DNA from 2 places in the Psychrobacillus sp. NPDC058041 genome. Region 2 is predicted to be linked to the other one. Evidence: a T-box and tRNA genes for the amino acid it is inferred to sense, from the RefSeq annotation. Region 2 holds a T-box; the other holds one or more tRNA genes.
What was found. A T-box is a leader RNA that pairs with one kind of tRNA and senses whether it is charged. The one in region 2 lies ahead of ileS (isoleucine--tRNA ligase), so its partner is inferred to be a tRNA-Ile.

Region 1: it has a tRNA-Ile gene. The T-box ahead of ileS (isoleucine--tRNA ligase) is inferred to sense a tRNA for this amino acid. The anticodon was not compared.

What each region holds. Positions count from the first base shown of each region.
Region 1 covers NZ_JBHVRO010000012.1:102,141-106,538, forward strand. Annotated here, with positions in the region: gene ACFVR1_RS16920 (isochorismate synthase) at 1-752, opposite strand, end outside; gene ACFVR1_RS16925 (1,4-dihydroxy-2-naphthoate polyprenyltransferase) at 997-1,908, shown strand; tRNA gene ACFVR1_RS16930 (tRNA-Glu) at 2,411-2,482, opposite strand; tRNA gene ACFVR1_RS16935 (tRNA-Ser) at 2,490-2,580, opposite strand; tRNA gene ACFVR1_RS16940 (tRNA-Asn) at 2,588-2,662, opposite strand; tRNA gene ACFVR1_RS16945 (tRNA-Ile) at 2,667-2,743, opposite strand; tRNA gene ACFVR1_RS16950 (tRNA-Gly) at 2,749-2,822, opposite strand; tRNA gene ACFVR1_RS16955 (tRNA-Phe) at 2,828-2,903, opposite strand; tRNA gene ACFVR1_RS16960 (tRNA-Asp) at 3,005-3,080, opposite strand; tRNA gene ACFVR1_RS16965 (tRNA-Met) at 3,084-3,160, opposite strand; tRNA gene ACFVR1_RS16970 (tRNA-Ser) at 3,231-3,323, opposite strand; tRNA gene ACFVR1_RS16975 (tRNA-Ile) at 3,334-3,410, opposite strand; tRNA gene ACFVR1_RS16980 (tRNA-Met) at 3,417-3,490, opposite strand; tRNA gene ACFVR1_RS16985 (tRNA-Ala) at 3,517-3,592, opposite strand; tRNA gene ACFVR1_RS16990 (tRNA-Pro) at 3,606-3,682, opposite strand; tRNA gene ACFVR1_RS16995 (tRNA-Arg) at 3,689-3,765, opposite strand; tRNA gene ACFVR1_RS17000 (tRNA-Leu) at 3,784-3,872, opposite strand; tRNA gene ACFVR1_RS17005 (tRNA-Gly) at 3,888-3,962, opposite strand; tRNA gene ACFVR1_RS17010 (tRNA-Leu) at 3,979-4,063, opposite strand; tRNA gene ACFVR1_RS17015 (tRNA-Lys) at 4,088-4,160, opposite strand; tRNA gene ACFVR1_RS17020 (tRNA-Thr) at 4,169-4,244, opposite strand; tRNA gene ACFVR1_RS17025 (tRNA-Val) at 4,259-4,334, opposite strand.
Region 2 covers NZ_JBHVRO010000002.1:287,437-291,834, reverse strand. Annotated here, with positions in the region: gene ileS (isoleucine--tRNA ligase) at 1-1,630, opposite strand, end outside; T-box leader at 1,682-1,925, opposite strand; gene ACFVR1_RS03955 (pentapeptide repeat-containing protein) at 2,458-2,937, opposite strand; gene ACFVR1_RS03950 (Lrp/AsnC family transcriptional regulator) at 3,174-3,611, opposite strand; partial or broken gene ACFVR1_RS03945 (DJ-1/PfpI family protein) at 3,753-4,337, shown strand.

The DNA.
Region 1 (4,398 bases), on a different contig from region 2:
AAAAATATTTTATCATCTTTTTCTAATCCAAATAAATAACTCTCTGGTTGTTCTATGGAAGTATTATAAAGCACGCTTGAAGAAGAAAAAACCTCATCAAATGTTAATTTTAATGAACGTCCTATTACGACTTTTTTTACTTCCTTTCCACGAATTCTCTTTGTAACATTTTCTACAGCTTGTAAGTATTCTTCTTTTAAACGATCTTCTCTTTCCACTAATTTGGACTTTGAATGATTTTTAAGCTCTTTTACTTGAGCTGTGTGTATTAAAGCATCTCTTTCAATTCGAAGTTTTTCGAACGTCTCTATACTATGCTCTTCATCTGTTATTAAATGGATACTAACAAATGCTTGTTCATTTTGAATAACTAATTGAAAAGTAGATATTGCGAAAAACGCAGATGGGAATGTATCCCACTCTGAAGAGATTTTATTGAACGGATCAAACGAAAATCCTCCAAAAAGGATGGGGGATACATCTGCTTTTTCCTTTAAGGATAACTGACACAACTCTTTCCATTTTGAAGCAATATCCTGATATCTATTATCTTCAAGATCATTTGAAATGGTATGGGCATGTCCTAATCCTACTAATGTAAAAGTTTTCTCTTTATTTTGCCAAAAAAATCGTTTACCTTTATAACATTCATCTCCTGCCTCAAAAAAAGCATGAGAAGATAATCTCGATACTTCTATTGTTTCTGTATAAAAACGTAATGATGACTTCTTTTGCCCGGTGGTGTTCGGCATATATATTACCTCCGTATAAATAACCTTTTGTATAAAAGTTTCAATAGTGAAGCCCGCTTCGGCTTAATAAATTACGCACAAGACTTTAGACGTCTTTAAACTCTCAGTTGGTGTTTTTCCCCAAAACTGATTAAGTAAAATACTCTACCTTTAATCATACATCTTTCTACAGTTTTCAGCACACATTTAGTAGCGAATATATGCTAAAATTGAGGTTGATTCTTTTAAAGGAGAGAAAAAACCTATGTCACATGAACTAGAAGCCGATACAGGCTGGCGCATTTGGTGGAAATTAACAAGACCACATACATTGACTGCTTCATTTGCTCCCGTATTTTTAGGAACAATGATAGCTCTTTACTATGCAAACATTAACTGGCTATTATTTTTTGCTATGTTATTTGCTTGCCTTTTAATCCAAGCCGCAACAAACATGTTCAATGAATATTACGATTATGCGAGGGGACTCGATAGCGAAGAATCGGTTGGAATTGGTGGAGCAATTGTTAGAAATGGAGTTAAACCCAAAACCGTTTTGCAACTAGCTCTATTACTCTATGGAATTGCTGCATTATTAGGACTTTACATTTGCTATGAAAGCTCTTGGAAGTTATTAATTGTAGGGGCGCTCTCTATGGCTATAGGATATTTATACACTGGCGGGCCCTATCCTATTGCGTATACGCCATTTGGTGAATTATTTAGCGGGTTATTTATGGGAATGTTGATCGTTTTAATTGCTACTTACATTCAAGTCGGTACCGTACCAAACTTCGCGATTTTACTTTCAGTTCCAAGTGCTTTACTTGTAGCAGGGATCATGTTATCTAATAATACTAGAGATATTGTGGAGGATAAAGAGGGCGGCAGAAAAACAATGGCCATACTTGTAGGTAGAAAAAATGCCATCACTATATTAGCTTCTTACTTTATTATCTCTTACTTATGGATTGTTATTTTAGTAATTATGCAAGTTGTTACTCCTTGGACATTGTTAGTCTTACTAAGCATAAAAAAACCAATGCATGCGATCAAATTATTTAGAGAAAAAGAAAATTCAATCGAAGTAGCACCAGCAATGAAAGATACAGCACTTACAAACACGATATTTGTATTTTTACTTGGAATTGGGTTACTTTTAGGCTATTACATTTGAATAGACAGCTAGGAAATTTATTTTCCTAGCTGTTTTTCATTTAATTTGCTTGTTCACTTTCAAATCTATTAAGAAATGAACAAGCATCCTATGACCTTCACATTTAACGAATGCTGTAGACTAAACATAAGTTGGAAGTGAGTTCGTCACTTCCACCCTCTCTATTTTCGGTCCCCTTGTGGTAGGTGTTTGTCCGTCGCTCTCTTGGAATGTGAATGGACTTGGACTTTTGGTCTGGATAATACGAGATAAAACTCCTTCCTACTTTTTTAAAGGCGTCGGAAGATACAATTTCGAACGCGGCTCCGCTTCTTTATCGATCTATACTTCCTATTTTTCTCTACTTCTACTTAGTATTGATAGACAAATTATTTCTCCGAAGAATGTTGTCTTTCTTATTTGCTGGATACCCCAACAAATATTATAGAACCCAAAACTTATAGTATCTTTTTACAACATAAAAAAAAGGTAATCATATAAATGATTACCTTTTTTAAAACTATGACCCCTACGGGATTCGAACCCGTGTTACCGCCGTGAAAGGGCGGTGTCTTAACCGCTTGACCAAGGGGCCAAATATATGGCGGAGAAGGAGGGATTTGAACCCTCGCGCCGGTTGCCCGACCTACACCCTTAGCAGGGGCGCCTCTTCAGCCACTTGAGTACTTCCCCATATATATGGCTCCGAAGGTAGGACTCGAACCTACGACCAATCGGTTAACAGCCGATTGCTCTACCACTGAGCTACTTCGGAATAATGGTGGGCCTAAATGGACTCGAACCATCGACCTCACGCTTATCAGGCGTGCGCTCTAACCAGCTGAGCTATAGGCCCACTATTGGAGCGGGTGAAGAGAATCGAACTCTCATCATCAGCTTGGAAGGCTGAGGTTTTACCACTAAACTACACCCGCATAAATGGTGGCTCAGGACGGAATCGAACCGCCGACACAAGGATTTTCAGTCCTTTGCTCTACCGACTGAGCTACTGAGCCTACTTCGATTTATTTTAAGCACCGCATCTCTTCGTCAGCTGCTTAACCTAAATCTCTAAAAAATATGTACATTTATATATCTATTAAAACTTATAAATAAATGGCGGTCCCGACCGGGATCGAACCGGCGATCTCCTGCGTGACAGGCAGGCATGTTAACCGCTACACCACGGGACCATTTGGTTGCGGGGACAGGATTTGAACCTGTGACCTTCGGGTTATGAGCCCGACGAGCTACCGAACTGCTCCACCCCGCGACAATAATATATAATCTTTTAAATTTATTTATTTAAAGCCTTAATGCTTCCAACAACAATGATTTAAAAATGGAGGAGGAAGAGGGATTCGAACCCCCGCGCGGTATGACCCGCCTGTCGGTTTTCAAGACCGATCCCTTCAGCCAGACTTGGGTATTCCTCCGAAATATTGTTGGTGGACCTTGCAGGACTCGAACCTGCGACCGGACGGTTATGAGCCGTCTGCTCTAACCAACTGAGCTAAAGGTCCTTAAGATGGCGGCAGAGGGAGTCGAACCCACGACCTTTCGGGTATGAACCGAATGCTCTAGCCAGCTGAGCTACGCCGCCATGATCTTTACATTTTAACATTATTATGGTGGAGCCTAGCGGGATCGAACCGCTGACCTCCTGCGTGCAAGGCAGGCGCTCTCCCAGCTGAGCTAAGGCCCCATAATTTAATAACTGGTCGGGAAGACAGGATTCGAACCTGCGACCCCTTGGTCCCAAACCAAGTGCTCTACCAAGCTGAGCTACTTCCCGTCTATATGGCGCGCCCGGCAGGAGTCGAACCCACAACCTTCTGATCCGTAGTCAGACGCTCTATCCAATTGAGCTACGGGCGCATATATTTTTCAAAAAAGTGGTGCCGAGGACCGGAATCGAACCGGTACGGTAGTCACCTACCGCAGGATTTTAAGTCCTGTGCGTCTGCCAGTTCCGCCACCCCGGCACTTAAATGAATTTATGGAGCGGAAGACGAGGTTCGAACTCGCGACCCCCACCTTGGCAAGGTGGTGTTCTACCACTGAACTACTTCCGCTCGGTTATGAAATTAATGGTGCGGGTGAAGGGAGTCGAACCCCCACGCCTTGCGGCGCTAGATCCTAAGTCTAGTGCGTCTGCCAGTTCCGCCACACCCGCATAAATAATTCACTTAGAAAGTGATGAGCCATGTAGGATTCGAACCTACGACCCTCTGATTAAAAGTCAGATGCTCTACCAACTGAGCTAATGGCTCGAAATAAATGGTGCCGGAGAAAGGACTTGAACCCTCAACCTACTGATTACAAGTCAGTTGCTCTACCAGTTGAGCTACTCCGGCAAGAGTAGAAAATATGGTGGAGGATGACGGGCTCGAACCGCCGACCCTCTGCTTGTAAGGCAGATGCTCTCCCAGCTGAGCTAATCCTCCTGGGTAATATTACGATAAGTAGAGCATTTGTGCATCAACTTAATTTAATACTTTTATGTATTTA
Region 2 (4,398 bases):
CAGCTGGGAATTGTTTGTCAAAAAGCTCTTTATTTTCAAAAGGATAATGGTATTGCGCAAATGGCATAGAACCACTATCGAACCAAACATCAATTACTTCTGGAGTTCTTGTCATAGTCCCTCCACATTTTGAACATTGAATCTTCACTTGATCTACATATGGCTTATGCAATTCAATGTCATCTAAAGGATGAATAGAATGCTTTTTTAGCTCTTCAATACTTTTCGGTGCATATTCATGACTACATTCTCCGCATTCCCAAACGTTGAGCGGTGTGCCCCAATAGCGTTTACGACTAATATTCCAGTCCACCATTTGTTCTAAGAAGTTTCCGAATCGGCCGTGTTTGATATGCTCTGGATACCAAGTAACTCCTTCATTATTTTGTATAAATTTTTCTTTCAAGGCAGTTGTTTGGATAAACCAGCTTTCATTTGCATAGTACAAAAGAGGGGAATCACAACGCCAGCAATGAGGATAACTATGTTCATACTTTTCTTTACTGTAAAGCAAACCTTTCTCTGAAAGATATCGAACAATATCTACATCGCAATCCTTCACAAATCGACCTTCAAAACCTATAACTTCCGAAGTATACTTTCCTTTTTCATCTACAACATTTACGAAGGATAACCCATTTTCCTTCACCACTTTATAGTCTTCTTCTCCGTAAGCTGGTGCAATATGGACAATCCCTGTTCCACTTTCTGCAGATACATAATCCGCAGTTACCACTCGATGTCCGATTTCCACATTTACAAAATTAAATAATGGCGTATATGGAATGTCTTTTAAATCTGAACCTAGATGTTCAGAAAGTATTTCATAGTCATCCTTCAATACAGAGCTTACTAATGCTTTCGCAACAATAAAAATATCTTGCCCTTGTTTTGCACGAACATATTCTAGCGAAGGATTAACTGCTAGTGCAACATTTGCTGGTAAAGTCCAAGGGGTTGTCGTCCATCCAAGAAAGTATTCATTTTCACGATCTTTTATTTTGAATTTAGCCGTAGCAGATAAATCCTTTACGTTTTTATATCCTTGGGAAACTTCATGTGAGCTAAGAGAAGTTTGACAACTAGGACAATAAGGGGATACTCTGTGACCTTTTTGTAATAACCCTTTTTCATGAATAGTGCCTAGTATATTCCATTCACTTTCAATATAATCATTACTTAAAGTTAAATAAGGATCATCCATTTCTACCCAGTAACCTAGCTGTTCAGTAAACTCTCGCCACTGTTTTTCATATACAAAAACACTTTCTTTACATTTTTCAACAAAAGCTTCTACACCATATTTTTCTATATCACTTTTACCAGAAATACCTAATTGTTTTTCTACACCTAATTCAACTGGTAAACCATGCGTATCCCAGCCAGCCTTTCGGATTACTTGATGTCCAGTCATTGTTTTATATCGTGCAACTACATCTTTAATCGTCCTACCTAGTGCGTGCCCAACATGTGGTAATCCATTTGCCGTAGGTGGTCCTTCATAAAATACAAAAGAAGGGTATTCTTCCCTATCATCTATGGACTTTTTAAAAATATTTTCTTTCTCCCATTGTGCTCGTATCCGTTCTTCTCGCTCGATTACAGTTTCTTTTTCGTTTGCTTTAACCATTTGATATCACTCCTATTTTTATTAATAAAACATACAAAAAACCCGTCCCTGGAAAGGGACGGGTTTAACCGTGATACCACCCTAATTCTATTGCTAACTTTCGTTACACAATAGCACTTAGCCACGTACAATCATACGTGTTCCTTTTAACGGTAGACACCCGGTCTCACTTACTCAATTTCAGCTCGACTTCTCAGAGAGGATTTTCATAAATGAACTGAACACCGGATTTCAGCAAACACCGGCTCTCTTTGGAACAGTTTCATCAACTACTTTTTCTCATCAACGAATTTGTATGGTTTTATTATGGATGAATTTAACACAAGACAGAACGATTTGTCAAATTATTATACATGTTTACAGCTACATTTTTAACCGTAATGTTCTTCATGCTCTTTTGAGGTTAAACCTTCGATAACCCTAATTTAAACAGCTTTTGACCTTAAAATAATGCAATCATTAATTGATTATCTAACTAATTACAAAAGGAAAGACCAACATTTGTCGTTTTAAGTTCGATATAATCCACCTTCCGAAAGGATAACTTGTCCTGTTATCCAATTTGCATCTTAACTAGCAAGAAATGCATTATGTGTACAGAATCGTCTTCAGGTATATCAATACGCCCCATTAAGATCATCCGTGTAGCTCAATATTAGCGATCCACCATAGGAGAAGAAAATATTTATAGAACGAGTATAGGATACTACGGCTGGATTTATTACCTTTCGGTGTAAATAAGAATTATTAAATTAATTCCACAATACTTCCCGTAATAAAAGAAAAGGTCTGATTCACAGACCTTTTTTTACTTTTACCAATTGATATTAGTTTTTTTCGCTGTGAATCTTAAGTAATTCTTCAATCAAGATTCCATTAATTTTCAGACCTGAAATATCACAATTATTAATTTCAATATTAGACAAATTACAACCTGTATACTGGGCATTAGTTAAGTTGCAATTCTCAAATGTAACTGGTTTATAATTTTGCTCTGAATCATAGTTATGATCGTTTTCGTCTGGAAAAACCACATTTTGGAAACTCGCACCCATTAAATGTACAGAATTAACCTGTAGGTCTCTTAAATTAGCATGCATAATTTTAGCATTTGATAAATTTACATCTGAAATTTGTGTTCCAGATAAATTCACATCATTTAAAACTAGTTCTCTCATATTTACATTTTTAAACTTCGTTCCTGCTAAGCTTACGTTATTAAAATCTAAGTTTTCGGCTTTAACCTCTTCGAATTTTGAACCTGAAATATCTGTTTTATGTAAATCTAAGAAATCTGTTTTCCACATAAATTTAACCTCCTAAAAAATGATTTTATTTTTAAAAATATTCTATATTTATAGAAAAAATCCTTTGAAGAAAATTTATTTTTTTAAATCTTAGTTCACAAGAAAATATATTCGATTCGATAAAAATTAAAAGAGCAGTGTAAGGATATTTAAGTAAAGCATACGTTTACGGGAAACGAAATTCTCTTTTGTGTGAGATCTTAATATCTATCGAATCGCTTTCCACTAATCTTTCGTTAACCTTCCAGTGTAAATGGTTCTATAACTTTATTTTCATAAGATGATAACACGATGTTGGTGGAAGGTGTACCGTAAAGCATGGATTCATCGATAAATTTTTCTAAACTCTTAACAGAATTAGTTGCTAATTTTACAATATAGCTTATCTCACCTGCTACTCGGTAACATTCCAATACATCAGGGTGATTATGACAAAAATTCGATAATGCTTTACAGTCTTTTGACTTGAACAAAATAATAGCACTAATAGGACGTTCCATTTTTTTTACATCAACTTGAGCATGATAGCCTTCAATTACTTGTTGCTCCTCAAGTTTACGCACTCGTTCTATTACTGCTGGAGATGATAAATGAACGACTTCTGCCAATTCTTTCATTGAAATTTTAGCATTTTTCTGTAATTCTTTTACAATTTCTTTATCGATTTGATCCATAAACGTCATCTCCTTTTTTTATAAGTTAGAATAACCTAAATTCCTTATAATTTAAAGTTAAATAGTTAGATATCCTTTTTATACTTATATAAATAAACGCTTTGTTCTACTAAAATGGTGCATGAGGAGGTTATTGATACAATGAAAAAAACATTATTACTATTAGCTGATGGTTTCGAAGCAGTAGAAGCAAGTGTATTTACAGATGTGCTTGGTTGGAGTAAATAGGAAGGTGATGGTTCGACGGAAGTTGTGACAGTAGGTCTTCGAGAAAAACTAACTTGCACGTGGAATTTCACTGTTTTACCCGAAAAAACAATAGAGGACATTCAATTAGAGGAATTTGATGCACTTGCAATTCCAGGTGGATTTGAAGAAGCAGGTTTTTATAAAGACGCATTTAGTGAGCCATTTTTGAATGTGATAAGGTATTTTCATAAAAATCAAAAACCGATTGCTAGTATTTGCGTTGCATCGCTTGCACTTGGTAAAAGTGGCATTCTTAATGGTAGAAATGCCATTACTTATAATCATCCAACAAGTATTAGAAAAGAGCAGCTAAAGAACTTTGGTGTAAATGTTCAAGAGGAACCAATTGTTCGGGATGGACATATCATCACTTCGTCAAACCCCGGCACGGCTTTTGGTGTTGCCTTTTCATTACTTGAAATTCTAACGTCTAAAGAGAATGTTAAACATGTAAAAGATCTTATGGGTTTCAATTAAATTAAAGGTGCAAGGTTTTTGAAATATTTGAGAATCTTGCAACCATATTAACGAGAAGAGT